2 regions of the Mesorhizobium sp. 01N446 genome follow, and region 1 is predicted to be linked to the other one. Evidence: riboswitches for the same ligand, from Rfam matches in the RefSeq annotation. Region 1 holds a riboswitch; the other holds the start of a gene.
What was found. A riboswitch is a leader RNA that binds a small molecule or an ion and turns the genes downstream of it on or off. The one in region 1 is predicted to bind thiamine pyrophosphate.
Positions count from the first base shown of each region.

Region 1 (23,893 bases):
GGCCCCGATCTAGATGCCTCTCAATGGAATCTGGTTTTGAAGACGCGAAAGACTTCGCACCAGAGGTGGAAATCGGCCGGTCGCCCGGCGAAGTGTGCTTCCATGGCACAGTAGGCCGCCGCGGTTTGCGCTTCCGGCCCATAAAGCTCGATTGCGGCAATTACAGCATCGTTAGGATCGGCAAAATCTGAAAGCCTCAGCGCCGCGCCATTGTCTGTCCGGAGCATCGAACAACACCTTCTGTTCAGCGCCCTCATGCCGCATATGTGGCGCAAATCACGTCACCTGCGGCCCAGCGGCTTGGTTGCTAGAGGGGACTGGCAGCGGAAGGCCACTGGGCCTGACCGGCAGGGCCATGAGGATGGCGGCGCCGACTGGCGACATATATGCACCCCTGCTCATACCAGCGAAACATGCGAACGAAGGAAGGGCAACGCGCGCTGGTTCCTGCCGGCGGGCTTTTCGTATTGGGCACTTTCGTCCTCAGTCTCCTTTGTCGCGTCTCCAGGAACACTAGAATTTGGCCCGCCGCGCCTTTGCTGGGGCGGAATGGAGCGCCAATCGAATGATGCGCCGGCCTCCCGTATCATTGCAAAATGGATGGCCGGCATCGTTGGGGAAACCGAACTGATTTCGCTCTCCAGGCAGCCGCTCGTGGATCGCACGTCGCCGGCATTCGGAACTGAAACGGGCTTCGCAGCTTCTATCTGAGCGAAGCTTAGTGAGGCAGGCCTAATGTTCAGTGACAAGGAAACCCGATTTTTGGAAGCTGGGCTGTTCATGGCGGTGCCGCTCTCAATCCTGATCGCGGTATTGCTGGTCAGCCTCACGTTTGGCTGGTTTGGATGACGGATTGCACGCGGCTTGCGGAAGCCCGGACCAGCTTCCGAGGAATAGCCCCAGGCCTTGCCCTGCGCCCGAGAATTCGCGCCTGACGGCTCGATCGAGTTAATGCCCGCCTCGGCTCACGCCGGGGCGGGCTTTTTGCGTTTGTGGCTTCGGACCGGCCACTGTTATATCGCGGTGCTAGGTTGCCGAACTTGCGGCGGCGTTGATCCAGCCCGGGGTGACGGATGCAGATTGAACGATATGACGGGGACCGCGAAATATTGTTGCCGCTGTTTGCCCTTGCCGACGATTCTCCCATGCAGGTTTCCAGCTATATAGATGAGGGCGAGGTGCTGGTCGCTCGGGAGGGCAACAGGATCATCGGCCACGTGCAGCTCATGGAGACAGGCGAGGGCGGTGTCTTCGAGCTCAAGAGCCTGGCGGTCCGTCCGGCAAGGCAGAGCGAAGGGTTGGGGCGCGCCCTTGTGGCGGCGGCAATCACCCGCTGCCGCGAGCGCCACGGCCGGCGCCTGATCGTGTCGACAGCGGCGGCCGATATCGGCAATTTGCGATTTTACCAGAGACAGGGCTTTCGGATGTGGCGCATCGTGCAGGATGCGTTCGGGCCATCGACCGGCTACCCCGAGGGTTTGATTGTGAACGGCATTCCGTTGCGCGATCAGGTGGTCTTCGAACGCGACCTCGGCACGGATTGAGGGGATCGTCCGCCCGCTCCAGCTTCGGGACCCTAGCAGACCATCCAATAGCCCGCTCCGGTTCGCCGGGGCGGGCTATTTTGCGTTTCTGACCTAGGCCAGGATGTTGACGGCGCGGGCCGCGACCAGTGCGATCGTCAGCAGCGAGATCATCGCCTCAGCCATCATCAAAAGCTTGGCGCGTTGTGAAAGCGGCAAGGTGTCGGTCGGCGAAAACGCCGTCGCATTGGTGAAAGCGAGGAAGAAATAGTCGACGAAGCCTGGCAGCCAGTCGCGGATCTCGCGGTCGTTCAAGGTCATTTGCGGGAACAGGAAATCGGATTGGGCGCGTTTGACGAGGCCGCAGGTCGGCGGTCCGCCGCGGTCGGTGCTCCAGAACCACAAGGCAAAGACGATGACATTGGTGACCCAGATGTTGAGCGCGTCGATCAGCAGCGTCTGGCCGCTGGACCCGGCATGGCCCGCCAGCAAGGCGCGCACCAGGAACACCAGCGAACCGCAATTCATGATGCTGACGACGCCGGTCATCACCAGCGCCGTCCTGCGGATCATGACGCGAAACCGGCCGACCAGATACCAGTGCTCCTGCTCGACCGCCTTCTGGGTGGCGACCTGTGTCCAGGCGGTGGCGACCGACAGAGGCACGAGCAGGGCGGCCTCCAGCGCCGGCGCCAGCCAGCGGGGCCCAAACGAGAGATCGTTGATCACCAGGAGCTGCAAACAGATAATGACGAGGACGGCCGCACGCGCCAGCCAGAAGTCGAGCGCGCGGTGGTGGATGACGGCATGCTGGTGACGCATCGAATATCCGGGATGTTCAGATAGGATCAGATGGGCAGGCTGTTCTGCCGGGGAGGGGCAACGGAGCGCCGAAACTCCCGCTCAATCTTGGTCTTGCAATGGCCTGCAAGTATACTTTTTCGTAAGCTTTGAGGTTGGGGCTGTTCGGCAAACCGGACGATGTGGTTTAAGCGCCGCATGGTGGGAATAGACGACTCCATGGATGGTTGGGCGCCGGCGGGGCCGACTGCCGCCGGCCTCGACTCGTCATCGGTCTGGCCCGGCCTGCTTCGCCATCCCTGGTATTTGCTGGCGCTTCTGTGCCTGGTGCAGATCGTGTGCTGGACGGTGGTGCCGGCATTGATCGACCCCGCGCCGCCCGGCGATGTGGTGGAAGGGTTCATGTGGGGCCGCGAATGGGTGCTTTTGACCTACAAGCACCCGCAGCTTCCCGGCTGGCTGCTCGAAACCAGCCATCTTCTGACGGGATCATTCCACTGGCCGCAATATTTGCTCGCCCAGCTGACGATTTCGTCGACCTTCGTCCTGGTCTATCTGCTGGCCCGCGACATGCTCGGACAAAGCCGGGCGCTGGCTGCCGTGCTTTTGATGCCCTCGGTCTATTTCTTCGGCTGGCCGACCCCGCAATTCAATCATGACTACGCGCAGATGCCGTTCTGGGCGGCCATCTGCTGGCTGCTTTGGCGCGCCGGCCGTGGTGGCGGGCCTGGCTGGTGGCTGGCGCTCGGGCTGGTGTCGGGCGTCGGGCTCTATGCCAAGTTCTCCACCGGCCTGCTGCTCGCCTTCGGCGCGCTCTGGCTGCTGTACGACGCGCGCGCGCGCAGCCGGCTGGCGACGCCTTGGCCGTGGCTCGGCTTTGCCGTTTTTCTAGCGGTGGCTGCGCCGCTGGCCATCGCACTCTACCGCATCGATTTCCTGCCGCTGACCTATTTCGCCGACCGCGACGCGTGGGTAACCGAACACCGGGCGCGCCTCTACTATATCGGCGTCCAGCTGGCCGGCCTCTCCGGCTTTCTCCTGGTGCTGGCGATATCGGGGCTGCTGCGGCGTTCGCCCGCTCCCGAAGCTCCCGTCGAACGCGGCATTCTGGTCTATCTCGTGTGGATGGGGCTTGGGCCGGCGACCCTGATCATGGTGGCCTCGTTGTTCACCGGCACCGGCGAGTCCTGGGGGGCGCCGATGTACAATCTTGTCGGCGTCACGGTGCTCGCCTTCCTCGGCCACCGGCTCGGCGCCATCGAGATGCGAAGGCTGGTGATCTGCGCGTTCCTCTGCATCGTCACCATGTCGGGCGCCTATGCGACCCTCCGCTGGACGGGCTGCAATTTGCGGGGACGCCTGGACGCTGTCTGCTGGCCGGCGCAGCCGATCTCGGACGAGGCCGAAGCGGTCTGGCACGCGGCGGCGCCCGGCCGGCTCGACATTGTCGGCGGCGATACTCAGGTGGCCATGCTGGCGGGCCTCAATGCCTATGACAAGCCGTCGATCTTCACCGACCTCGATATGCGGTTCGCGCCCTGGATCACAAGGCAGCGTTTGCGTGACCACGGCATGCTGATGGTTTGGCCGGGGCAGGGCGTGCCGCCGCAACTGCGGACATGGCTGGGCAAGCTCCCGGTCAAGACCGTTCTCTTCAATTGGTCGCGTACGGCGCCGCCTGTGCAGATCAGCTTTTCCGCCATTCCACCCGGCACGCTGTATATGCCGCCTGCCGTCGACAGCCGGACCCGGCATCGGCGCAACTGAGAAACCGCTCGATCCCCGACCGCGTCGTGATATCGTTCTCTCACGGCGCGTTGTTTCCCCGCGACTGGACGAAGCGGACGAGAATGCCCATCTATCGGGAAATCCAATTTTGTCTGCGCAATTCCTGGCGGGAAACCGCCGCATGAGTTGGAATTGCCTTTTGAGGAGACGTGACATGGCGACTTCGACCGAACGCGCAGTGCTTGCCGGTGGCTGTTTCTGGGGCATGCAGGATCTGATACGGCGCTATCCCGGCGTCAGCTCCACGCGTGTGGGCTATAGTGGCGGCGACGTTGCCAACGCCACCTATCGCAACCACGGCACCCATGCCGAAGCCATCGGGATCAATTTCGATCCGGCGGTGATCAGCTATCGCACGCTGCTGGAGCGCTTTTTCCAGATCCATGATCCGACGACGCGCAACCGCCAGGGCAACGATGTCGGGATGAGCTACCGCTCGGCGATCTACTATACAAGCGACGAGCAAAAGCGCGTCGCCGAAGACACCATCGCCGATGTCGATGCTTCCGGCCTGTGGCCGGGGAAGGTCGTCACGGAAGTCGCGCCGGCCGGCGCCTTCTGGGAAGCCGAGCCCGAGCACCAGGATTATCTGGAGAAATATCCAAACGGCTACACCTGCCATTTCGTCAGGCCGGGCTGGAAGCTGCCGGTGCGCGAGAAGGCTGTCTCATAAGGTTGGCAAAAGCAGCGCGCCGATTGTCTAGAGCAATTCCAGGAAAAGTGTGAGCGGTTTTCCGTCCGGAATTGCGTCAAAACAAAGGGTTGGAGCGGTTCGCCGTTTCCATGAAACGGTGGAACGCTCTAAGTGGCTGCGCAACGCTTTGCGATCGTTGGGAGTGATATCGAAAGCCGCCGGATGTCTGGCGGCTTTTTCGTTTTTGGGGCAATAACTTACTTGCCGCAGTTGTTGTCGTTCACGGTGGCCGCCGTCAAATTGCCGTTTGCATCGGTCTGCGCACCTTGCGGGTTGGTCGGGCAATTCCGATCCGCATTGGAGTTCATATCGCCCGGCGCGATGGTCGTGCTGTTGGTTGTTGCCGGATCGACCCAATTGGGCGAAGCTGGCGTGCTCGGGTCTACAGTCACCGACTGGCCGCTGCCGCCCGACCCATCCATGCCGTTTGCGGCGTTGCCTTGCGCCATCGCTGAAGTGGCAAGCGCAATGGTGAACGCCGAAGCCGCGAGGATTTTCATGAACATGGTTGTGTCTCCATTTCTGTGAACTCGTCGTGTTGCGACTGGTGGGACAACCTCTCGGCTCGGCGAAGATTCCCCATAGAATTGCGACTGCGCGGCATCGTCAGAGTCCGCGCAATGGTCAGAGCTGGTGCAACACTTTTGGCCCAGTGCGCTGAAAAAACGGCTTCCCCTTCCGTTCGAATGGTGCTTTAACGCGCTCATCCACAGGGGTGCTCCGTACGGTCGGGGCTGAGACGGGGGCGGCAAGCCCACAGACCCTAGAAGCTGATCTGGGTAATACCAGCGGAGCGAGGCGGGCGATGTTTTCAGGCGCACAGATTTCCCTATATCCCATGGCCGACGATTTCGTCGGCGTCATCTTGGGCGCGCTCGGTGCGCTCGATCCCTACCGGGACAGGCTGAGGATCGAGACCGACGACATCTCGACCTTGCTTGTCGGGCCACCTGAAGTGTTGTTCCCGGCGCTGCGCGACCTGTTCGTGTCGGCGTCGCAGAGCGGCAAGCATTGTGTGCTGTCGGCCGCCATTTCGCGCGGTTGCCCGGGCGAGCCGGACGATCCGATCTGCCGGTCCGACGCGTTTGGCGGGCCAGTCGGGCCGCTCGGTCCGCGCAAGGAGGCCGCCATCGCCGCCGTGCGAGATGCTGCCACCACCGGCCAGCCGGCGGCGGCGCAATTCTCGCTCTATGTGATGGGCACCGGCGACCACATGGACGAGATCTATGGCTGCATCGATTTCCTGAAACAGTCCGGCGTCTATGATCGCTCCAAGAATTTCTGCACCAAACTGCGCGGCGATAGCGGGGCGATCTTTTCGGCGCTGAACGAAGCCTTCTGCCGCTTCGGGCCGGGCGCCGGTCACGTAACCCTCGACGTCACGGTTTCCGCCAACAGCCCCACCGCTGTCTGAACAGAACGCGTTTTCTTCGCGCGGCCGTCAAGGTTGTTCTATCGTGCTCTCATCGTCATCCAGCCGCCCGCGGCAGCTCGCGGGCTACTTCACCAAGGCGGCACCAGCCGTGATGTCGGTCGGGCTGCTGCTCGTGGCCTGGGAACTCTACGCCACCTATTCCGGCATCAAGCCGACGATCCTGCCGGCGCCCTCACGCGTCTTCGAGCAGGCGATGCTCAATCGCGAGGCGCTGATCGGCAACGCCATTCCCACCATCCGCGCGACGCTGATCGGCTTTGCCTGCTCGCTGGGGGCCGCCTTCGCGCTGTCGATGCTGGTCGACTTCTTCCAGCCGCTGCGGCGCGCGCTGTATCCCGTCTTCATCATCAGCCAGACCTTGCCCCTGGTGGCGATCGCGCCGTTGGTGGTGCTGTGGTTCGGCTTCGGTTTGGCGCCGAAGATCATGCTGGTGGCGCTGGTCACCTTCTTCCCGATGCTGGTGGCCCTGGTGCAGGGCTATGAGGCGACCGAGGTGGAGATCGGCCAGATGCTGCGCGCCATGGGTGCAGGGCGCTGGCGCTTCTTCGTGCTGGCGCGGCTCCCTTCGGCACTACCCTATTTCTTCGCGGGCTTGAGGATCTCCATCACCTATGCCGTGGTCGGCGCCATCTTCGCCGAATATGCCGGTGCGGCCAAAGGGCTGGGCATCTACATGCTCAACGCCAAGAACAATTTTCGCCCCGATCTGGTGCTTGCCGCGGTCGGTGTCAGTGCGGCGCTCACGCTGATCCTGTTTGGGCTGACGGTGCTCTTGCAGCGCCTCGCCATGCCCTGGGAGCGGGCTGACCGGCAGCCGGCAGGGAAGGGGCCGTGGCAATGAGCCGGCTCGAATTGCGGCATGTGCGCAAGGCGTTTGGCGGGCTCGACGTGCTTGCCGACATTTCGCTTAGCGTCGGTGCCGGCGAATTCGTCTCGATCCTTGGGCCTTCGGGCGCCGGCAAGTCGACGCTGTTCCAGCTTCTGACCGGTGCCGAGCATGGCGAGGGCGAGATGTTCTTCGACGGCACGCCGCTCGACGACCATGGCCGGCATTTCGCGTTCATGCCGCAGCGCGACGCGCTGATGCCGTGGCGGCGTATCCTCGACAACGCGACGCTCGGGCTCGAAGTGCAAGGCATCGGGCGCAGGGCGGCGCGGGCGCGTGTCGCGCCGTTGTTTGCCGAGTTCGGGCTTGCCGGCTTCGAGCAGCATTTTCCGGCACAGCTTTCGGGCGGAATGCGTCAGCGCGCGGCGCTGCTGCGCACGGTTGTGCAGGAGCGCGACATGCTTTTGCTCGACGAGCCGTTCGGTGCGCTCGACGCACTGACCCGTGCGGCCATGCAGCGCTGGCTCGAGCGGATGTGGCGGCATCACAACTGGACGGCGCTGCTGATCACGCATGATGTGCGCGAGGCCGTGTTCCTGTCCGACCGCATCTACGTGCTGTCGGCGCGCCCGGCCCGTGTGCTGCGTGAAATCAGCGTGCCATTGCAGCGCCCGCGCGATCCGACCGGCGCCGCCGCGTGGCAGGCCGGCGCACTCGAGGCCGAGATCCTCGACATTTTGCTCAACCCGCAACCATCCAAAGGACATGACCATGACTGACCTGACGCGCCGGCAGGCTTTGCTGCTCACGCTTGCCAGCGGTGTTCCGCTGATCGCCGGAGCGAGCCGCTCCTTCGCGGCAACGCAAAAAGTCACCGTCGCGCTGGACTGGACGGTCAACACGAACCACGTCGGGCTGTTCGTGGCGCGCGATAAGGGGTTTTACCGTGAGGCCGGCCTCGAGGTCGACATTCTGCCCTACAGCGACACCGGCGCAGGCACGCTGGTCGCCAACCGCGTTGCCGATTTCGGCATAAACGGCACCATCAGCCTGTTCACCCAGAAGACCGCCGGCGCCGATTTGAAGGCCGTCTACGCCGTGGTGCAGTCGGAAACCGGCCGCGTGGTCTTCAACGCGGCGCGCAGCGAGATCAAAAGTCCCAGGGATCTTGACGGCCTGACCTATGGCGGTTTCGGCAGCGCCTGGGAAAACGCGCTGATCTCGACCATCATCCGCCACGACGGCGGCAAGGGCAATTTTGAGACGGTGACGCTCGGCACCTCCGCCTATGAAGCGCTGGCCAACGGCTCCGTCGACTTCACACTCGAGGTGTCGACCTGGGAGGGCGTCGAGGCCGAACTCAAAGGCATCAAGCAGCGCGGCTTCGTTTATGCCGATTACGGCGTGCCCGATGAGCACACGACGCTGATCTCGTCGAGCGAAGCCTATCTCCAGGCAAACCCGGCACTGGCCTCGGCCTTTGTCCAGGCAACGCGGCGCGGCTATCAGTTCACCGTCGATCATCCCGGGGAAGCCGCCGCGCTGCTGATCGCCGCCAACAAGGATGCCCTGACCAATCCGGCATTGATCGAGGCGTCGCTGAAGGCGCTGATCGACGGCCACTATCTGCGCGCGGAAAACGGCGCCATCGGCACGATGGATGCCGCCAAGATGGATGCGATCGGCGACTATCTCTTCAAAGCAGGCATCTTGCGTGACGCCGATGGTAAGGTTCTCGCGCAGCGCCCTGATTTCACGGGGTATTTCAGCAATTCAACGCTGGGCTAGGCTGCTGCGGTCCGAGCCCTAAGGTTCCGCGAGCCATCCGAGCTAGTTTGCGTCTAGGGCTGCAGCCTTCTTGCGGTCGGCTGCTGCCCGCTTGTGGTTGCCCTTGGCTTCCCAGGCCCGGCTTCGTGCTTCATAGAGACTGGCAAAGTTGGGATCGAGCTTGATGGCCTTGCTGAGGTCGGCAATGGCCCCGTCGTAGTTTGCCCTGGTTGTCCGGATCACCCCCCGGCCATAGTAACCATAGACGTTATTGTGATCGAGGCTTAGCGCCTTTTCGAAATCGCCGTAGGCGCGGGCGTCGTCATGATTTCCCATCCGCACGAGTCCGCGATCGGCATAGACCTTGGCTTCGGTAGGGGCGAGCTCGATGGCCTTGTCGTAGTCGCTAAGTGCCCTGTCGTAATCCTCTTTCAAGGCATAGTTCTGGGCGCGGCCGTAATAGGTCGCGGCATAGGTCGGATCGAGCGCGATCGCCTGGTTGTAGTCGGCGATGGAGCGATCGTAGTCCTGCTTGGCATTCCAGGCCAAGGCGCGGGCGAAATAGGCGTCATGGAATGCGGGATCAATGGCAACCGCCTTGTCGAACTGCACGATGGCGCCGTCATAATCGTCCTTCCCAAGCAGCGTCTGACCCTTGGTGAAAAACGCCTTGGCGGTCTTCGGAACGGTATTGCGCGATGCGCCCGAACCGGTGGCTGAATTGCTTGCGACCGCCGCATCGCGCTCCTTGCGGGCATCGGCATAGTTTGGGTCGAGGCGCAGGGCTTCATCGAGATCGGCGATGGCGCGGTCGTATTTCCGCTTCTTGTTCCAGCAGAAACCGCGATTGTACCAGGCTTCCGCGTCGGTCGGCCGCAGGCCGATCGCCTTTGTGGAATCGGCAATGATGCGATCGCAATCATGTTTGGCGGCCCAGCCGCGGCTGCGCAGTATATAGGCGTCCGCATTATTGGGCTGTATCGAAATGATCGTGCTCAGATCCGCGATGGCGCGGTCGATGTCGCCCCTCTGCTGCCAGAGCGAGGCACGATAGAAATAGCTGTCGATGAAGTTCGGGTCGAGTTCTATTGCCTTGTTGTGGTCCGCCATCGCCCGGTCGGGATCGCCCTTCAGCGCGAAGGTGAAGCCGCGTAAACTATAGGCGCGGGCGTTGGATGGGTCGGCAGCAACTGCGATATCGTATTGTTCGATGGCCCGGTCGAACTGTTTTTGAGAGCGCCAGATCGTGCCCGACTCGATGGCATCTTCGGCCACCTTCTTTTGAAGCTGACCGGCCTGTGCGGAGGCGGGCGCTTTCGCCTTCGCCGCCACTGCGACCTTGCGGCCTTTGCGGGCGATGGCCAGCTTTGGATCGAGCTTGAGCGCCTGGTCGAAGTCGGCGATGGCTTGGTCGTAGTCGCCCTTGGCGAACCAGGCGCTGCCACGCCCGAAATAGGCAGGCGCGTAGCCGGGTTCGATTTCGACCGCGCGATTGTAGTCGGCGATGGCGCGATCCAATTCGTTCTTCTTGTCCCATGCAATGGCGCGGCCGAGGTAAGCGTCGAAATAGGTTGGATAGAGCTCGATGACTTTGCCGTAATCGTCGATAGCGCCATCGTAATCACCCTTCTCGGCACGTGAAAGTCCTCGTCCGACATAGGCGGCGGCCTTCTTTGGATCGAGCGCGATGGCGCGGCTGTACTCGGCGATGGCGCGATCGTATTTGTGCTTTTTGTAGAATGCATCGCCGCGATCCATGAAAGCCCTGAATTTCTTGGGATCCGATCCGACGGCAGCCGGCCCGGCGCCGCCCTTCTTCAGGGCGGCCACGGCCGCTTTGCGGGCGACCGCGTAGTCCGTATTGCCCGGATAGAACCTTATCGCCTGATCGAAGTCGGCAATGGCGCCGTCATAGTCCTTGCTGTCGGCCCGTTCTACGCCGCGCCCGTAATAGCTGGGGGCATCCTCGGCATCGATCTCGATCGCCGCCGAATAGGCCGTGATCGCGCGCTGGGCGTCGCCCTTCACGTGCCAGGCCATGCCCATGCAGAAATATGCATCCAGCACCTTCGGATCGAGCGTGGCGGCCCGGCCGCAATCGGCAAGAGCACCTTCAGCATCTTCGGTCGTGGCCTTGGCCATGCCCCGGCGAACATAGGCAGAGACCAGATTCGGGAGGCGCTTGATCACCTGGTCGTAGTCGTCAATCGCCCGATCGTAGGAACGCTTGGCGTGCCAGGCTTTGCCGCGGCCGAAATAGGCAAGGGGGCTGTCGGGGTCGAGCGCGATCGCCTTGCCATAGGTAGCGATCGCCTGGTTATACTTGCCGGCATCCGACAGGCCGTCGCCGTGCTGCACAGCGGCCAGGACGCGCGGGTCGGTCGCCTGAATGAGCTCGGCCATCTCGGCGGTCAAAAGCTTGCGATCGGACTTGATATCGTTGCCGGCGTCCTGCTGAACCGTAGGTTCGGTGCCGGGCTGCAACTCGGCTTTCGCTGCCACCGCCGCCTTGCGGCTGATGAGATAGTCGGCATTGGCCGGATCGAGCTTGATCGCCTGGTCGAAATCGGCAATGGCGCCGTCATAGTCCTTCCTGCCGGCTAGGGTCATGCCACGCCCATAATAGCTCGCGCCATCCTTCGGATCGATCTCGATCGCCACGGAATAAGCGGCGAGCGCACGGGCAGCGTTGCCCTTCGCCTGCCACGCCATGCCCTTGCAGAAATGTGCGTCGCGCGCCTTTGGATCGAGCGTGGCGGCTCTGTCGCAATCGGCGAGAGCGCCATCGACGTCGCCAAGGGCGATCTTGGCGAGACCCCGGCGAAAATGCGCCGCGGCAAAATTGGGGGCGCGTTCGATGACCTTGTCGTAGTCGGCGATCGCCTGCTGGTAGGCGCGTTTGGCGGCCCAGGCCTTGCCGCGGCCGAAATAGGCGAACCGGTTGTTCGGGTCGAGCGCCATCGCGTGGTTGTAGGCGCCGATCGCCTGATCGTACTTGCCCATGTCCAGGAAGGCATCGCCCCCAAGGATCGCTTCCAGGGCCTGAGGGTCGGTCGCCTCCAGGGTCCTCGCGGCCAGCGTGTCCTGCGTGGCCGTTAGATCGGGAACGACGGCTGGCGGCGTCGGCTGTTGCGTGTCCGGCAACGGTGGCGGTTTGCCGTGGTTACCCGCAACCTGTCCACTGCAGCCTCCCGCCCATTTTGGATCGAGTTCGGCGGCGCGGCGGCAATCCGCCGCTGCACCGACCATATCGCCCTTCAGTGTCCTGGCGCCGGCCCGGCTGAAATAGGCTTCAGCGCTCTCGGGATCGAGGCGGATCGCCTTATCGAGATCGAGCAGTGCCCCGTCGACGCCATATTTTGCGAGGCGCGCCTCGGCGCGTTCGAGCAGGATTTTTGCGGCTGCCGGGTCCCTCCCTGTGGCAACCGACGGAGCTGTTTCGCCCGGGGCGTGTTGGCTGCAAGAGCCTGCGCGCTTCGGGTCGAGTTCGATGGCGCGCCGGCAGTCGGTGGCGGCAGTGGCGTAATTTCCCTGGGATGCCTCGGCAAGCGCCCGGTCGTAGAAGTCCTCGGCGTTGTAAGGATCCAGCTGGATCGCAAAGCTGAATGAATCTATCGCGCCTGCGACGTCGCCTTGCACCTGCTGTTCCAGTCCCCGTTTGAGATTCCCGGCAACGAGTTCGGAGTGATCCTCGTTGGGGTATAGTTGCAGCGGTTCGTACACAGGGGACGCGGCAGGCTTGGGTGTCTGCGGCACGGCCTTCGCGCCCACCGGCCCCGTGTCGCAGCCACCTGCCTTTTTCGGATCGAGCTCGACGGCCTTTTGGCAATCGGCGGCCGCGCCGCTGGCGTCGCCGCTGCGGGTGCGCACCAGGGAGCGACCGAAATAGGCCCTGGCATAGTTCGCATCAAGAGCGATCGCTCTGTCGAAATCGGCTATGGCGCGATCGTTGTTGCCTTTGCTTGCCCACGCTACGGCCCGGTAATAGTAACCGTCGCTACCAGCGGCATCGAGTTCGATTGCCTTGCTGGTGTCGGAAATCGCGCGTATCCAATTGTTCTTGCCAAGCCAGGCGGCACCGCGGCCGGCATAGGCGTCGGCGTTATTTGGATCGAGGCCCAGCGCAACGTCATAATCGGCGATGGCGGGATCGAATTCGCCCGTGGCGGCGCGGGCAATGCCGCGGTTGATATGGACGATCGCGTCCTGCGGATCGATGCGGATCGCCTCGTCATATTCGGCGACGGCGCGCACCAGGTCGTTCTTCCTGTCCCAGGCGATCCCGAGGCTGGCATGCGCCTTGCCGTTGCCGGGATCGGCCTCGATCGCCTGCTGAAAATCGAGAATGGCCGCATCGGTCTTGCCTTTGCGCAGGAAGGCGGCGCCGCGGCTGGAATAAGCATCGCTGGACGATGGTTCCAGGCTGATGGCGATGTTGAAATCCGCGATAGCCCGCTCGTCATCCCCCTTGTCGTACCAATCGGCTCCCCGGTTGAAGTATGGCGAGGCCTGTTTTGGATCGAGCGCGATCGCCTCGCTGTAGTCCGCGATCGCTCGATCTTGATCCTGCCTGTCGTCCCAGGCGACGCCTCGATAGAAGTAGGCCATGACGCGGATGCGCGTCATCTCCGCGGTGTCCTCGGCAATCGGCGTGCAGGCGGCGAGGCGCTTGTCCGGCTCGATGTCCTTGCCGATGCAGGTAGCATAATCCTTCTCAGCCGCGAGCGCCGATATGTTGAGGGCAAGAATGACCGCGAGCCCAGCCAACAGCCGGCTGGGCGAAAGCTTGATCGGCACAGGCAATCCGATCGCGACGGCAGGCAGCCGTGCGCCTCTCCAGCTCGCCATATCGCTGGTCCTCCCCCCCAAAAATCCTGGTCCGCCTCAGCGGTTAATCCGAGTATTGTTCCTTATTTGTTCCAAAAATGCAAGCATAAATTGTAGCGCCGTCGAAACATGCATGCTCCACGCAAATTCCGGTTGGCATCTTTCCGATCTTGCCGGTTAACCCCCCGGCAATGGTTGCGTGCAATGGTCCCTTCGAGGGATCACCGGGGTGCTTGCGTTGCTCACGTCAAAAAGTGAAGCGTTATCGCATAACAATGAGGGCGGATTTTTCTCCGCCGCGCGAAGGCATGACATACTGGTCGACCTGCGTGAAGGCTTCTTTCGCCTCTGTGCGCTGGCCTGCGCGGGGCTGTTCGTCTATCGCGGCGTGTCTCAGCTCGTGGAGGATCCGACCAGGCTCAACGCCGCGCTGGTGGCGATTTCCGAGATACTCACTTTCACCTGGCTGCTTCTGTCGCGGCGCCCGGTGACGCGTGACTGGAACCCGCTTACCGTCATCGTCTCCGTGACCGCCAGTTTCGGTGTTGCGTTGATCAGCCTCCAGCCTGGCATCGCGCTTGTTCCCGTCTATTTCGCCGCGCCGCTGCAATTCGTTGCGCTGTTGTTTGTCATCTGGGGCAAGATATCGCTTGGCCGTTCCTTCGCCATCCTGCCTGGCAATCGCGGCGTGATGACGGGCGGCGCCTACCGGATCGTTCGGCACCCGATCTATGCCGGCTACCTCGCCGGCCATGTGCTTTATCTGCTGTCGGCCTTTTCCTTCCATAATCTCGCGGTCTATGCGGTCATCACCTATATGCAGCTGTACCGTATCCTGCGCGAGGAAGCGTTGCTGGCCGCCGAGCCGGAGTATCGCGCTTACATGGAACGTGTGCGCTACAGGCTGTTCTACCGGGTATTCTGAGGGCAACACGGTAAGAAGCCGGGGGTGGTCGATCCTGTTTGGGATTGGCTACAGAGCTTGCCCGAGCGGGTCACCGCTTCACAGAAACCCTGACCGTTTTATCTCCTTGTGTTGACACATCCCCCCGTGAAGCTGGTCCCGTTTTCCTGAAATTGCTGACGCGCGCTGGGTGTTTCAGCTTGCTGACAGGCGCGGCCCATCCTGAGCAGTGAATGCTCCCCGATTTTCAGGGCCAGACGCTGGCGGGGATGTATGCCGGCAACAATGCGAGTAGGCCCCAGGAATCGGTTTTGGTTTGGCAATGACGATTTATATCGATAATATCGTCTTGAAATAGAAAATATCTTTTACATGTGTATTATAGTTTTATTACTATAATAGTCTTTGAGTTTTATCAACAAAAACCATCGCTTTAGCAAGCTTCTGCGATTTGAAACCGAATCTCACCTGCCACGTAGCTGAATCTGCAATCGGCTTTGCGCCGACTGCCTTAGCGCAACGACAACAGGAGAGTGTTATGGCTTTCACCATCAGAACAGTCGCCAATGTGTTAGCGGGTAGTGCAATGGTCCTCGTTCTTTCCATGCCGGCAAGCGCAGCTGGGCTCAGCGTCGGCGCCTCGGTGGGCGGCAGCGGCGGCGTCAATGCCGGCGTCGGCGCTTCGGTCGGCGGCAGCGGTGGCGTCAACGCTGGTGCCGGCGCTTCTGTCGGCGGTTCCAGCGGCGTCAGTGCCGGGCTTGGCGCCAATGTCGGAGGTAGTGGTGGCATCAATGCCGGCGCAGGCGCCAACGTCGGCGGTTCCAGCGGCGTCAGTGCCGGGCTCGGCGCCAATGTCGGAGGTAGTGGTGGCATCAATGCCGGCGCCGGCGCCAATATCGGCGGCTCGAACGGCATCAGCGCCGGACTCGGCGCCAATGTCGGTGGCACCGGCGGCATCGGCGCCGGTGTCGGCCTGGGCATCGGTGGCGGAACCAATCCCAGCAATTCGTCAAATCCGTCCAACCCGAGCAATCTCTCGAACCCCAGCCATCCGAACCTGTCGAGAGTCGCGGCCCAGATGTCGGACAGCAAGGTGGCGCGCATGAAGAAGCGCTGCGTCGACGTGCTCAGCAGCGAAGGCACCTATGATCGCGATCTGCGCCAGCTCTGCCTGCTGATTGCCCGCCGCTGAGGATGAGCACCGCCAGGAACGCGAGTGCAGAACCAGCCGTGAGGCTCTGACCGCACTCTCCTGGCCTCCGGCCGGTCGGAAGCCCGCCATGTCGGCGGGCTTCTGCGGATTCAGTGATTTCGAGACCCTGCCGGGACGATCAGGCCTTTTCGTTTCCGGCAAACTTCCTTTCCACGCGCATGCCCTGCCGCGATCGGGCGGAACAGTAGGGCTGCTCGAACGTTCTCGTCTTCGAAACACCGCGTCCGGCGGTGCTCAAACCGGCGATCAAGCGCCCACAGGAGCGGGAACCATGAGCTTAGGCACGATACTCATCATCATTCTTGTCATTGCGCTGCTTGGCGGCTTCAGCGGCCTCGGCGGCGGACCGTTCTATGGAACGGGTTACTATGGCGGCGGCGGGCTGGGGCTCTTGCTGCTGATCATCATCATCCTTGTCGTGCTTGGGCGCATCTAGCTGACCCGCAAGTCGTCGGGGGTGATCGCGATCTCGTGACCCCGGCGAGGCCGGGGCGCAACGGATTGTGATGAAAGCTCGCCGGCTTGTGATCCTGTGTCCAGCAGGATTCGCATATGGTGATTTCGGTCCACACCCCCCGTGGAAACAAGAGGAGAGGGTCCCACCCCTTCATCCTCCTCCAAGGCCCGCTCCGGCATCCCGGAGCGGGCTTTCGCGTTGAAGCCGGGGGAACCGGCTTGCGTCGAGACAGTTGAGTTTGCGGAAGGCTGCCCAATGTCCAGAAGGACAGTCCGCGAAATTCGCGATGATCTTCACGTCATGGGGGGATCGCGGCCACATCGAAACCACCCAGGGCGTAGAGGCCTTGATCGGCATCGCGGACGCAGAGGCTATCAAAGTGATACGCCGCATCGATCGCGGGGCCTGAACAGGAAGAAGGATTTGATGAACATCAAGGAGATGACGCGGCAGGACTGCGTCGCCCTTTTGAAGACGCAACGCCTTGGTCGCCTGGCCTGCGTGCGTGATCAAAAACCCTATGTGGTGCCGGTCCATTTCGCCTACGGCGAGAGTTCTATTTTCAGTTTCTCGCTTCCCGGCAGGAAAGTCGACTGGATGCGGACCAATCCCCATGTCTGCCTTCAGGTCGACGACGTCGGCGGTGTCAATGGCTGGAAGAGCGTCGTGGTGGAAGGCGTGTTCGAGGAGTTGCCCAAAGCGCCTGATGCGGATGCCGGCATGACCGGTGTCGAAAGGATGACTGTTCCGGTCGATAGCGACCGCCAGCTTGCCTGGTCGCTTCTTGCCACGCATGCGAATTGGTGGGAGCCGGGAGCACTGAAGCCCGGCGATACTCTGGCGCCCTCGGGCAGCCATCCGTTCTATCAGATCAGGATCGAGACGATGTCGGGAAGGCAGGCCTCGTGGTAGCGGTTCTTACGCCGCGCGCGGCACCCGTGACGTGAATGTTGCCCGGGTGACCGAGACGCTTGTGCCGTCGGTGTCGCTGATGGTTTCCACCCGGGCATCCAGCTGCCTCACCAACGCCTCGACGATGGCTGTTCCAAGCCCCTTGCTCGGCACGTCATTGGCGATCTTGCCGACGCCGTTGTCCGAAACAGTCAATTTCCAGTCGCTGCCTGCTGTCTCGAAGGTAACCTGGATACGGGCGCCGGTCTTCTCCTGCGGGAAGGCATATTTGATGGCGTTGAGGACAAGTTCGGTGACGATCAGGCCGAGGCTGACGGCACGATGCGAGTCAATCCTGCCGTCCTCCGCCGCAACGGTGACCTCGATCGGCTGGGTCTCGCCGATCATTGACGAAGCGAGGCTGCCGCACAGCTTCGAAAGGTAGGAGCCGACATCGATCTCGTCGACGCCGATCGAGGTGTGGAGATGGCGCTGCACCTCGGCTACGGACAGCACGCGCTGATGAGCATCCTTGAGATGCTGGCGCGTCTCTTCCGAGGTAACCGAGCGTGCCTTCAGCAACAGGATGCTGGCGATGATCTGCAGGCTGTTGGCAACCCGGTGCTCCATCTCGCGTAGCAGCACGTCCTTCTGCTGGAGCAGATCCTCGGTGCGGCGCAGCAGCTCCTCCTTTTCCCGCTCGATGACCCGGCGGGCGGTGATGTCATTGAAGGCAAGCAGGATGGTGACGGCGGGGCTGTGGTCGTAAAGCACCTTGCGGGCGTTGAGCAGCATGGTGCGGCGGCCGATCCTCGGGAAATCATGCTCGACCTCGAAGCCGTCCATGGCGGTTTTCTCAGGGATGATCGTCTCCAGTAGCAGGCGAAGTGCGGGAATATCCCACTGGCCGTCGCCGAGCGCGTAGAGCAGCGTACCCTGCGTCTGCGCAGGGTCGACCTCGAATGTCTTGTAGAAGGACCGGCTGGCTGCCAGTACACAAAACCGCTCGTCGAGCACCAGGAATGGTTCGGTGATCGTGTTGACGATCGCCTGCGCCAGCGTTTGCGCATCGTGGATATTCGCAATGGGTTGAAACATGGGCAAAGCCAGACGAGCGGCGTTCTGCCGCTCCAAGGATTGACGCTACACCTTTGCTGAACCGTTGTCGCGAATTGAATCCGCCAGCGGCTGCGTCGTTGGCCTATCGCCGAAAGGATAAGGCGGGCACGGGGCCCGCCTTGTCCAAATGGTCGATCGGGCCTGAGCCCAAATCGCGGTGCGTCAGTTCGCGCCGCCGAGCTGCTTGGTCATCTTGCAGAAATTGTCATGCGACTTGGCAATGGCCTCATCGCCGCATTCCTTCATCATGCCTGCGCGATCTTCTTCCTTCATGGCCATCCAGGCAGTCTTGAATTCCGCCTCGGACTTCATGGTCTTCATGCCGGCATCTGTGAAGAACGGCGCCATCTTTGCCGGGTCATCGAGCGCCGACGTTCCGGTGCTGCCGCCTGCGAGCGCCGAACCGGTCATCATTGCAAGCGCCATCGCGCCCATCGTGAGCATCTTGAAGTTCATCTGGGAATTCCTCTCTGTCGAGGTCATTGGAATAAACGACCTGCAGATAAACGGGTCTGCGAGAAAACTGTTCCTTCATACGAACATAAATTAAGATCGCTTTTTATTTTCTCGCCCCTACACGGGATGGCCGCCTACTCCATGTCCGGCACGTCGCCACTGACAAACAGCGTTGTCGGCGTGCCGTAGTCGCCAAGTGTCGGGTCGGCATCGCGGCTCCATGCGATGACGCCGACATGTTTTGCCGCGAGAGCCCTGGCGGTGCGTATGGCGCGGTCTTCACTCTGCTGGTCGGCTGGGCCGAAGGCCGGAAACAATTCACCGTCCTCGCCGCGATCGAACGCGACCACCACGATCAGCTTGGGATTTTTACGCTCTGTTGAATGGGACACAGGTTGCTCCTTCGACGCAGAACCTATCACACCGCCGGCAATCCGCAGTGAGGTGTTTGATCTGTCTCGGTATCGCATTGACAGGACAGGCGCGGCCATATATTGAACAGGACTATACAGGTTCACTGAACAGGTATGGATATGAAGCGACGCGCGGTTCAATTGTCTCCCGGCACGGGCAAGCCCGAGCAGATCGCGACCGTTCTGGAACATGAAATCCGCTCCGGTGTGCTCGGCTTCGGCGACCGCCTGCAAAGCGAGAACGAGCTCGTCCAGCGCTTCTCCGTCAGCCGCAACACCGTCCGCAAGGGCCTCGAGGAACTGTCCAGCCGCGGGCTTATCACCACCAAGGTCGGCATCGGCTCCTTCGTCACCTTCGACGGCAAGCCGGTTGACGATTCGATTGGCTGGTCGCGGGCTCTGGCCAATGCCGGCGCCAACGCCGAGACGAGGACGCTGCGGCTGGAGGTCATCGAAGACGCCGACCTTGCCGCGCTGCTTGACATCGAAAGCCCGTTCTTCATCGCTGTCGACCGGGTGCGCACCAATGCCAGCGACGGCCATGCGATTTCCATCGAGCGCAGCCGCCTGCCGCTGTCGCCGGAGCTCGAGGATGTGCCCCTGCGCGGCCTGCGCGAAGGCTCGCTGCACCAGACGCTGCGCGGCGCCGGCCTCATCCCCGACCATGGCGAGGAATGGGTCGGCATCGAAATGCTCAACGCCGAGGACGCGGCCATCCTGGGCTGCCCGCAAGGCACGCCTTTCCTGCGTGGCCGCCGGCTGACGCGCGCGGCCGACGACCGGCCGATCGAATATGTCACCAGCCTGCTCAATCCCGCGCATTTCGCGCTGCATATGAGGTTCTGAGCGATGGCGGACACGCTTGATCGCGCCATGGGCGCGCTTGTCGGCGGGGCGCTGGGAGACGCGCTCGGCATGCCGACGCAGCTCTTGTCGCCGGCGCGCATTGCCGAACTCTACGGCCATGTCGAGGATTTCGTCGCGCCCTTCGCCGAACATCCGGTGTCCAAGGGACTTCTGGCCGGCACCATCACCGACGATACCGAACAGGCGCTGCTGCTCGGCCGTATTCTGGTCGAATCCGGCCAGCGGTTCGACCATACGCGGTGGGTCAACGCGCTTCTCGACTGGGAGCGCGAGGTCAAGGCGCGCGGCAGCTACGATCTGCTGGGGCCATCGACCAAGCGCGCCATCGACGCCATCAACAATGGGGTGCCGGCCGATGAAGCCGGGCGCAGCGGCGACACCAATGGGGCTGCCATGCGCATCGCGCCGGTCGGCATCATGATGCCGCTGGAGCCGCTCGACGCGTTCGTCGCCAAGGTGGCCGAGACCTGCCGCGCCACGCACAACACCTCGATCGCCATAGCCTCGGCCGCGGCGGTCGCGGCCGCCGTCAGCCGCGGCGTTGCCGGGGATGACTGGCGCGCCGCATCCGACAGCGCCGTTGCGGCGGCGAGGCGAGGGGCGACGCTTGGCCATTGGGTGACCGGCGGCGACATCGCCGCGCGTATCGTCTGGGCACAGGATCTGGTGCGCGGCAAGGCGACGGGGGATGCGATCCGGCTGATCACAGATCTGGTCGGCACCGGCGTCGCCAGCCAGGAATCGGTTCCGGCGGCCTTCGCCGTGCTGGAAGTCGCCGCCGGGGATCCCTGGCAGGCGGCGGTGATCAGCGCCAATCTCGGCGGCGACACCGACACGATCGGCGCCATCGCCGCCGGCATGGCCGGCGCCTGCACCGGCTTTTCACTGTTACCGCGGCAGCATATTGACCGGCTTGTCGGCATCGACATGTCGGAGGTGCGCGCGCTTGCCGCCGATCTCGTGGCGGCAAGGGTGGCCAAGGCCGGCCCGGGCAAGGACGCGGCGGCATGAGCGGGCGTCTCGTCCATATCGGCAGCGCGGTGGTCGACTATGTCTACCGCATCGACGCCTTGCCGGCGCCGGGTACCGAAAAGACAGCATCGAGCTTTGCCCAGGTCGCCGGCGGCGGCTTCAACATGATGGTTGCGGCCAGACGCACCGGCATGACGGTGGTGTTCGGCGGCCAGCTCGGCAGCGGGCCGAATGGCGATTTTTTGCGCGCAGCCTTCGCCGCCGAGGGCATCGAGACGCTGACGCCGCCATCGCCCGTGATGGACAGCGGCAACTGCGTCGCCATGATCTCGAGCGATGCCGAACGCACCTTCGTCTCATGGCCGGGCGCGGAGAGCGTTCTCACCCTCGACATGATGGCGCCGGTATCGGTGACACCGGGCGATTGGGTGTTCACCTCAGGCTATACGCTGAGCTATGTGGGCAGCCGCGACGCGCTTACTGATTGGATCGAGGCGCTGCCGGCAAACATTCCTTTCGTCTTCGACCCGACGCCGGTCATTTCTGAGATTCCGCGTCCCATCCTGTCGCGCGTGCTTGCCCGCACCACATGGCTGAGCTGCAATGCAGCAGAAGCCGCCGAGATTGCCGGCCCAGGTGATGTCGAGGCGCTTGCGGCGCGGCTGCTTGGCGACCATTGCCCGCAGGCTGCCGGTATCGTCATCCGCTCCGCCGCCAAGGGCTGCCATGTCAGGCTGGCCGACGGCACGGCGCAGACCGTCGCCGGGTTCAAGGTCGATGCCATCGATACCAACGGCGCCGGCGACACCCATATCGGCGCTTTCGTCAGTGCGTTGGCGCGCGGCGTGCATCCGTTCGACGCGGCGCGCTACGCCAATGCGGCGGCGGCCATTTCGGTCACCCGCCATGGCGGTTCATCGGCGCCGACCGATGCGGAAATCCAGACTTTCCTGAGCCAGGCCGCCGCGAGCGGCGCGCCAAGCCGGACAAAGAAGGCCCATCAGACAGCCTGACAAGCCCCGCCAAGCGGGCAAACAAAGAGAGGAACCAACATGCGCATGCCAAGACTGACTGCTCTCTTGACGGCGACCGCCGTCTTCACCACCGCACTCACGCTGGCCGCCAGTGCCGCCGAGGTGCATGTGCTCAACTGGAAAGGCTACGGCGCCGACGAGCCCTGGGCTGTCGCTGCCTTCGAGAAAGCGACCGGCAACAAGGTCGTCAACGACTTCTTCAATTCCGAACAGGAAATGCTGACCAAGATCCGGACCAATCCGGGGCTTTACGACGTGGTCATGATCAACGCCGCTTTCAATGACCAGGCGATGGCGGAAAAACTGATTCAGCCGATCGATACTTCGAAACTGCCGAACTATGCCGACATCAGCAAGGACAAGGCAGGCTCGCCGATGCTCGACCATGACGGCAAGGTCTATGGCGTGCCATGGGTTTGGGGCCTGACGGCGCTCGCCATCAACGAAAAGTCGTTCGACAAGCCGCCGACGTCGATCGCCGAAATGTGGGACCCCGCGCATAAGGGCCGCGTCGTCATCCGCGACGACGCCGTCGAGGCGGTGCAGTTCGGCGCCATCGCGACCGGCCAGAACATCAACGACATCAAGGATATGGATGCGGTCAAGACGAAGCTCACCTCGCTGATGCCGCAGATCAAGACCTTCTGGAGTTCGGAGAACGACTGGAACCAGATGGTCGCTTCCAACCAGATCGACATCGGCACTTACTGGAGCGGCTCGGCCGATCGCGCCAAGACGCACTTCAAGCTGCCGGTTTCGCTGGTCATTCCGCAGGAAGGCGCCGTCGCGTGGCTCGATGCCTTCTCCATCCCGGTCGGTTCCAAGAATGTCGAAGGCGCGCAGGCCTTCATCAACTGGATGATCGACCCGAAATTCTACGTCGAATGGGTGACCAAGGTCGGCGCTCCGGTTTCCGCCAACACCAAGGCAGTGGAGGCGCTGCCCGAAGATGCCTTCAACCGCAAGGTGATGGGCGATCCAGAGGTCGCCAAGCGCATCCAGTTCCAGGCACCGATCACCGACGCCCAGCGCGAGGCCTATCTGGCGCTCTGGCAGCAGCTCAAGGTCGACGTGAAGTAAAGTTCACGTCTGGACCAGCCGGCGGTTCGCGCCGGCTGGTCCTTCAATCCTGGGGAGGAGTGTATCGATGGCAGTACAGGGCGCGGTCGCGTCGCGCAGCGGGCTGAGATCGGCTCTGCCGTTGCTGGCGCCGGCCTATCTCTGGCTGACGGTGGCGATCTTCCTGCCGCTGTCGGCCATGGTCTTCTTCTCCTTCATGACCGACCTGCCGCTGTCGGGAAAGCCCTGGGCTTTCACGCTTGGTAACTATGCCGCCTTCTTCTCGCAGAGCCTCTACCTGACATTGCTGCTCGCTTCGCTGCGCCTCGGCCTTGAAGTGACGCTGTGGTGCGTCGTCATCGGCTATCCCGCGGCTTACGTGCTCGCCAAAGTGCTGAAGGGGCGCAGCCGCGAGGCGATCTTTCTCCTCGTCATCCTGCCGTTCTGGTCGAACGGGCTGGTGCGCATCTTCTCCTGGGCGATGGTTTTGCGCGAGGGCGGCATCCTCGATACGGCGCTCAACGCCGTGCTGCCGTTCAAGATCAACATCGATCTCATGTATTCCTACCCGGCCGTCATCATCGGCCTGGTGCACTCCTACGTGCCTTACATGGTGCTGACCTGCTACCTCACTCTGCAGGCGATCGACGACTCGCTGATCGAGGCCGGGCGCTCGCTCGGCGCCTCGCGGCTGCAGGTGCTGAAGCGGGTCATCATCCCGCTGTCGATGCCGGGACTGGTGGCGGGGGCGGCGCTGATCTTCGTGCCTGTCGTCGGCTCGTTCATGGAGCCGCGCATCCTTGGCGGCCGAACCGGCACTTTCTACGGCACGGTCATCGAGGACCAG
Region 1 is NZ_JBFTRA010000002.1:721,070-744,962, reverse strand. Features, by position in the region: gene AC1DPX_RS11875 (hypothetical protein) at 21-227, opposite strand; gene AC1DPX_RS11870 (GNAT family N-acetyltransferase) at 1,074-1,544, shown strand; gene AC1DPX_RS11865 (hypothetical protein) at 1,638-2,345, opposite strand; gene AC1DPX_RS11860 (glycosyltransferase family 39 protein) at 2,544-4,091, shown strand; gene msrA (peptide-methionine (S)-S-oxide reductase MsrA) at 4,267-4,785, shown strand; gene AC1DPX_RS11850 (hypothetical protein) at 5,004-5,312, opposite strand; TPP riboswitch at 5,508-5,621, shown strand; gene AC1DPX_RS11845 (YkoF family thiamine/hydroxymethylpyrimidine-binding protein) at 5,612-6,220, shown strand; gene AC1DPX_RS11840 (ABC transporter permease) at 6,264-7,082, shown strand; gene AC1DPX_RS11835 (ABC transporter ATP-binding protein) at 7,079-7,846, shown strand; gene AC1DPX_RS11830 (ABC transporter substrate-binding protein) at 7,839-8,855, shown strand; gene AC1DPX_RS11825 (tetratricopeptide repeat protein) at 8,898-13,682, opposite strand; gene AC1DPX_RS11820 (methyltransferase family protein) at 13,891-14,586, shown strand; gene AC1DPX_RS11815 (hypothetical protein) at 15,104-15,757, shown strand; gene AC1DPX_RS11810 (DUF3309 family protein) at 16,050-16,214, shown strand; gene AC1DPX_RS11805 (pyridoxamine 5'-phosphate oxidase family protein) at 16,662-17,147, shown strand; gene AC1DPX_RS11800 (sensor histidine kinase) at 17,154-18,224, opposite strand; gene AC1DPX_RS11795 (hypothetical protein) at 18,408-18,701, opposite strand; gene AC1DPX_RS11790 (hypothetical protein) at 18,836-19,093, opposite strand; gene AC1DPX_RS11785 (GntR family transcriptional regulator) at 19,235-19,960, shown strand; gene AC1DPX_RS11780 (ADP-ribosylglycohydrolase family protein) at 19,964-20,992, shown strand; gene AC1DPX_RS11775 (PfkB family carbohydrate kinase) at 20,989-21,966, shown strand; gene AC1DPX_RS11770 (ABC transporter substrate-binding protein) at 22,006-23,067, shown strand; gene AC1DPX_RS11765 (ABC transporter permease) at 23,135-23,893, shown strand, end outside.

Region 2 (6,242 bases), on a different contig from region 1:
AGCGATTCCAGGGCGAATTTCTGCTTGAAGGACAGTTTCTTTGCCGGCCCTTTCGGGGCTGCCGGTTCGCTCTTGCCCGGCGCCGGCGCATCGGCGGCTTCAGCCTTGGCGCGCGCCTTGCGGTCGTCGAGCCTGGTGCCGCCGCGCTGCGCCAGCATGTCGGAATAGCCGCCGGCATATTCGACCCAGCGGCCGCCGCCGTCCGGCGCTATGATGCTGGTCACGGTTCGGTCGAGGAAATCGCGGTCGTGGCTGACCAGGATGACGGTGCCGGCGAAGCCGGCAACCAGTTCCTGCAGCAATTCCAGCGTCTCCATGTCGAGATCGTTGGTCGGCTCATCGAGCACGAGGAGGTTCGCCGGCCGCGCCAGCACGCGCGCCAGGATCAGCCGCGCCCGCTCGCCACCGGACAATTCTCGCACCGGCGTGCGCGCCTGCTCCGGCTTGAACAGGAAATCCTTCATGTAGGAGACGACATGGCGTTGCTCGCCATTGATGACGAGGTTTTCGCCGCGCCCGTCGGTGAGGTATTGCGCGAGCGTCTCCTGCGGATCGACCGCCTCGCGCTTCTGGTCGAGCGTGGCGATTTCCAGGTTGGTGCCGAGCCGGACCGAGCCGGCGTCCGGCGCCAATTCGCCGGTCAGCATCTTCAGAAGCGTCGTCTTGCCGGCGCCGTTCGGCCCGACGAGACCGACGCGGTCGCCACGCTGGATCCGCGTCGAGAAGCCCTTGACCACATTGAGATCGCCAAAGCTCTTCTCGATGTTCTTGGCTTCGATCACCAGCTTGCCGGACTCGGCGGCGTCGCTCGCCACCATGTTCGCGGTGCCTTCGGCGCCGCGATGGCCGCGAAAACGCTGGCGCATGGTCTGCAACTCGCCCAGCCGGCGCATGTTGCGCTTGCGGCGCGCCGTCACGCCATAGCGCAGCCAATGCTCCTCGCGCACGATCTGGCGGCCGAGCTTGTGCTGCTCGCGCTCTTCCTCTTCCAGCACCAGGTCGCGCCATTCCTCGAAATGGCCAAAACCCTTGTCCAGCCTGCGGGTCTGGCCACGGTCGAGCCAGACAGTGGCGCGCGACACGCGCTCGAGGAAACGGCGGTCGTGCGAAATGACGATGAGCGCCGAGGAGGTGCGCACGAGCTCCTCTTCCAGCCATTCGATGACGGACAGGTCGAGATGGTTGGTCGGCTCATCGAGCAGCAGAATGTCGGGTTCCGGCGCCATGACACGGGCAAGGGCAGCGCGCCTGGCCTCGCCGCCCGAGAGATCGCCCGGCCGTTCCTCGCCCGACAGGCCGAGATGCTCCATCAGATAGGAGGCGCGGTAGGGATCATCTGCCGGACCAAGTCCCGCCTCGACATAGGCGCGCACGGTGGCAAAGCCCTCCATGTCGGGCATCTGCGGCAGATAGCGGACGGTCGCCGAAGGCTGGCGGAACACCTCGCCGTCCTGTGGCTCGATCAGGCCGGCGGCGATCTTGAGCAGCGTCGACTTGCCGGATCCATTGCGGCCGACCAAAGCGATCTTGTCGCCGGCCGAGGCTGTCAGGGCGGCGCCATCGAGCAGCGGCGTGCCGCCGAAGGTCAGTTTTATCCCGTCGAGATTGAGAAGAGGCGGAGCCATGTCAGCTTTCAGGTAATGGATACGGATGCGCAAGCAGCAACGCGCGGCCGTGGCCGAGCGCGATTTCGAGGCGGCCTCCGGTCTTGTCGAACTTGACCTCGTTGGAGATGGTCAGTGACGAACCGAAGGCCACCTCGACCTGGTTCAACGGCCATTTGGCGCCGGTGACGGTCAGGCCGGCAAGTTCGGAGAAGCCGAGGATGGAAAACAGCGTGCCGTCGGCATAGTCGAAGCCGGCCTTTCCCAACAGCAGGGGCACGCCTTCCTGGGCACCGCTGGTCAGCAGCACCTCCGTCCCGGTCTCAGCCAGGCGCAGGGCAAGCGCCAGATGCAGGAAGGCATGGTCGGCGCGCTTGCCGCCGAACGCACCTGCCAGCACAAGGCGGGTCGCGCCGCGCTCGAGGGCCGCGGCGATGGCCAGTTCGCCATCGGTCTTGTCCTTTTCCGCCGGGAAGGTCCGGCGGGGGACGGCGGCGAGCTCCTCCGGCAGATCGGCCGGCACCGAATCGAAATCGCCTACCCACAGTTCCGGCACGAGGCCGAGCAGCCGTGCATGGCCGATGCCGGCATCCGCGGCGATCACGCGCGTGCCCTCGACATGGCGGTCGAGCCGGGGCGTGCGGATGAGATCGCCGCCAAGCAGGATGGTGAATGTGCTCATATCGTGTGGCCTGTACCAGCCCGGCACCGGAAACGGAAGGCCGGCAAACTGCCACTTGCGCGGTTCCTCGGCCGGGCCTATGTGTCGAAACGCTCTAACGGGGTGCCGGACGCGATCTTCGCGGACCGGCTGAGAGGCAATCTCGCCAACCCGCTGAACCTGATCCGGTTTGTACCGGCGGAGGGATTAGACGTTTCGGACAGTCCGACGCCTCAATTCCTTTCAATTCGAACGAAGGAGGCGCCGATGCGCACGCTTTTATCCGCTCTTGTCTCAGCCCTGGCTGTGGTGTTGTCCGGGCCGGCCTTGGCCAAGGACAAGCTCACCGTCTACACCTATGAAAGCTTCACCGCCGACTGGGGTCCAGGCCCCGTGGTGAAGAAGGATTTCGAAGCCCAATGCGGCTGCGACGTCGAGTTCGTCTCGGTTGCTGACGGCGTCGCGCTGCTCAACCGCGTCAAGCTCGAAGGCGCCTCGACCAAGGCCGATATCGTGCTCGGCCTCGACACCAATCTCACCGCCGATGCCAAGGCCAGCGGGTTGTTTGCGCCGCATGGCGTGGTGAGCGACGTGAACGTGCCGGGTGGCTGGAGCGACGATACTTTTGTTCCCTTCGACTACGGCTATTTCGCTGTCGTCTACGACACCGAAAAGCTGAAGACGCCTCCCAAGAGCCTGAAGGAGCTGGTCGAAGGCAGCGCCGACGACAAGATCGTCATCCAGGATCCGCGCACCTCGACGCCGGGCCTCGGGCTGCTGTTGTGGGTGAAGTCGGTCTATGGCGACAAGGCGCCGGAAGCTTGGGCCAAGCTCAAGACGAAGGTGCTGACCGTGACGCCGGGCTGGAGCGAGGCCTATGGCCTGTTCACCAAGGGCGAAGCGCCGATGGTGCTGTCCTATACGACGTCGCCAGCCTACCACATGGTCGCCGAGAACACGCAGCGCTACCAGGCGGCTTCCTTCGAGGAAGGCGAGTATCTGCAGATCGAGGTCGCCGGCATCACCACCACGGGGGCGAAGAACCCGCTGGCGGCAAAGTTCATCGCTTTCATGACCGGCCCGAAATTCCAGGACGCGATCCCCGAGACCAACTGGATGTTCCCGGCCGGGAAGACCGACAAGCCGCTCAACCCGGCCTTCGACAAACTGGTCAAGCCGACCAAGACCTTGCTGTTCAGCCCCGAGGAGGTCGCCGCTAACCGTAAGGCCTGGGTCGATGAATGGCTGGCGGTGATGAGCAAATGAGCGCGCGCTTCACCCTCCCCCTTGTGGGGAGGGTCGATCCGCGAAGCGGAGCGGGGTGGGGGTGCCGACGCTGAGCCCAGACTCACCCCCACCCCGGATCGCGGACACCGCTTTGCGGCATCCGCGATCCGACCCTCCCCGCAAGGGGGAGGGTGGAAGGCGCGCGTCCTCTGACTCCCGCGTTCGCGCCGGCATCCTCGCGCTCGCCGCGATCACACTGCTGATCGGCGGCGCGTTTGCCGGTCTGCTCGTCGAAGGCGCCCATGACTTTTCGGGCGCCTGGGCGGCCTTCGATCCCTACCTGCTGCGCGTCGTGCGCTTCACGCTCTGGCAGGCCGCCCTATCGACGCTGCTTTCTGTCGGCCCGGCCCTGTTCGTGGCGCGCGCGCTGTCGCGGCATCCGCGCTTCTTCGGCCGCGCCTTCATCCTGCAGCTTTTCGCCGTGCCGCTGGCGCTGCCGGCGATCGTCGCGGCGCTCGGTATCCTGGCGCTCTACGGCCGCGCCGGCTATTTCGCCGGGCTGTTCAGCGCCGTCGGCGGCCAGGGCTGGCCAGGCATATACGGCCTGTCCGGCATTCTCGTCGCCCATGTCTTCTTCAATCTGCCGTTGGCGACGCGGCTGTTCCTCGAGGCGCTGCAGACCATTCCCGCCGACCAATGGCGGCTGGCAAGCCAGCTCGGCATGGCGGCGCGGCCGGCCTTCCGGCTGATCGAATGGCCGACGCTGCGCGCCGCTCTGCCGGGTGTCGCCGGGCTGGTCTTCATGCTGTGCATCACATCCTTCACCATCGTGCTGACGCTGGGCGGTGGGCCGGCCGCGACGACGCTGGAGGTCGGCATCTACCAGGCGCTGCGCTTCGATTTCGATCCGGCGCGAGCGGTCGCGCTGACATTGCTGCAGATCGCGTTGACCTTCATCGTGGTGCTGGCGCTGACGCGGCTTGGCGCCAATGTCGTCGGCGACACCAACCTGCCGGTCGCGCCGCGCCGCTATCTCTCCGTCAACGGCACCGAGACCATGCTGAACGCCGCGCTCATCGTGCTGGCGCTGCTGTTCGTTATCGGGCCGATGGCTGCCACGGTGATTGCAGGGTTGGGTGCCGATCTCGGCCGGCTGGCGGGCGAGGCCGCTGTCCGGCAGGCGACGCTGACCAGTGCGTTGCTGGCCTTCCTGTCGGCGCTGCTTTCGGTGATGCTGTCGCTGGCGCTGACCATGGCGCGCCGGGCACTCGCGTTGAACCGTCGCGCCGGTCCAAGAGCGCTGCTCGAACATGCCACGGATACCGGCGCGGGTTTTGTGCTGGTCGTGCCGCCGATCGTCATCGGCGCCGGCTGGTTCCTGCTGCTGCGCCATGCCGGCGATGTCTTTGCCATCGCACCGGTCATGGTCGTCACCGTCAACGCCGTCATGGCGATGCCCTTCGCGCTGCGTGCCGTCCGCCCCGCCTATGATGCGGCGAGCGAGCGTCACGAACGGCTCTGCGCGCAGCTCGGCATTGCCGGCTGGGCGAGGCTGCGGCTGGTCGACTGGCCGTCATTGCGGCGTCCGCTCGCCACGGCCTTCGCTTTCGCCATGGCGCTGTCGCTCGGCGATCTCGGCGTCATCGCGCTGTTCGGCAGTGATTCCGTGCAGACCTTGCCCTACCTTCTGCTTTCGCGCATGGGCAGCTACCGCACCGAGGACGCCGCCGGCCTGGCGCTGTTGCTCGGCCTGGTCTGCCTTGCCTTGGTGCTGGCGGCGGATTGGCTGGGGAGGGAAAAGGCCGGCAATGTCTGACGGGGCGATGAGAGGGAAGGGTGTTCCGGTGCGGCTGGACAAGGTCTCGTTCAGCTATGGCGAGGCGCCGCTCGCCTTCGATGTCGCTTTCGCGGCTGCCGAAATCACCGCCATTATGGGGCCGAGCGGTTCGGGCAAGTCGACGCTGCTCAATCTGGTTGCCGGCTTCGAGGCGCCGCAGTCGGGCCGCGTGCTGATCGGCGGGGCCGATGTCGGCGCCGATCCTCCGGCCGCGCGGCCGGTGTCGATGGTGTTTCAGGAAAACAACCTTTTTGGCCATCTCTCCGTCGAGCAGAATGTCGGGCTCGGCCGCTCGCCGTCGCTGCGGCTGACCGAGACCGACCGCGAGGCGATCGCCGGCGCGCTTGCGCGCACTGGCCTTGGCGGCAAGGAAAAGCGCTTGCCGCGCGAACTCTCAGGCGGCGAACGCCAGCGCGTCGCGCTTGCGCGGGTGCTGGTGCGCGATCGGCCGGTGCTGCTGCTCGACGAACCCTTTGCCTCGTTGGGTCCGGCCTTGCGCGATGATATGCTCGATCTGGTCGCCGGTGTGCACGCCGAACGCGGCATGACCGTGCTGTTCGTCACGCATCAGCCTGAGGATGCCCGCCGAATCGGCCAGAATGTGGTGTTTCTGGACGATGGCGCCATCGCGGCCATCGGCAGCGCGGACGATTTCTTTGCCGGGGCTGGTCCGGAGGCGTTCCGGCGCTATATCGGCACAAGTGCCGGCAATGCCGTATCACGAGATATTGCCCGGAAGCGGACATAATTTACGGTCAAACCGATCTCAGGCGATGGGACGCTTGCTTGCCATGGCAGAAGTAGTGTGGCTAGGTCCGCCCTACTGGTCCGGCACAGGCCGTGATTTGCCTACTGCACCCGTCACATGCCCCGAGGGACGTGTGACGGGTGCCGTAGAAATTTGTTTTTTTGC
Region 2 is NZ_JBFTRA010000001.1:1,501,283-1,507,524, forward strand. Features, by position in the region: gene AC1DPX_RS07230 (ABC-F family ATP-binding cassette domain-containing protein) at 1-1,625, opposite strand, end outside; gene AC1DPX_RS07235 (thiamine diphosphokinase) at 1,627-2,286, opposite strand; TPP riboswitch at 2,375-2,489, shown strand; gene thiB (thiamine ABC transporter substrate binding subunit) at 2,533-3,531, shown strand; gene thiP (thiamine/thiamine pyrophosphate ABC transporter permease) at 3,644-5,308, shown strand; gene thiQ (thiamine ABC transporter ATP-binding protein) at 5,301-6,077, shown strand.
Region 2: linked by a shared signal. The riboswitch ahead of thiB (thiamine ABC transporter substrate binding subunit) and the one ahead of AC1DPX_RS11845 (YkoF family thiamine/hydroxymethylpyrimidine-binding protein) in region 1 are both predicted to bind thiamine pyrophosphate.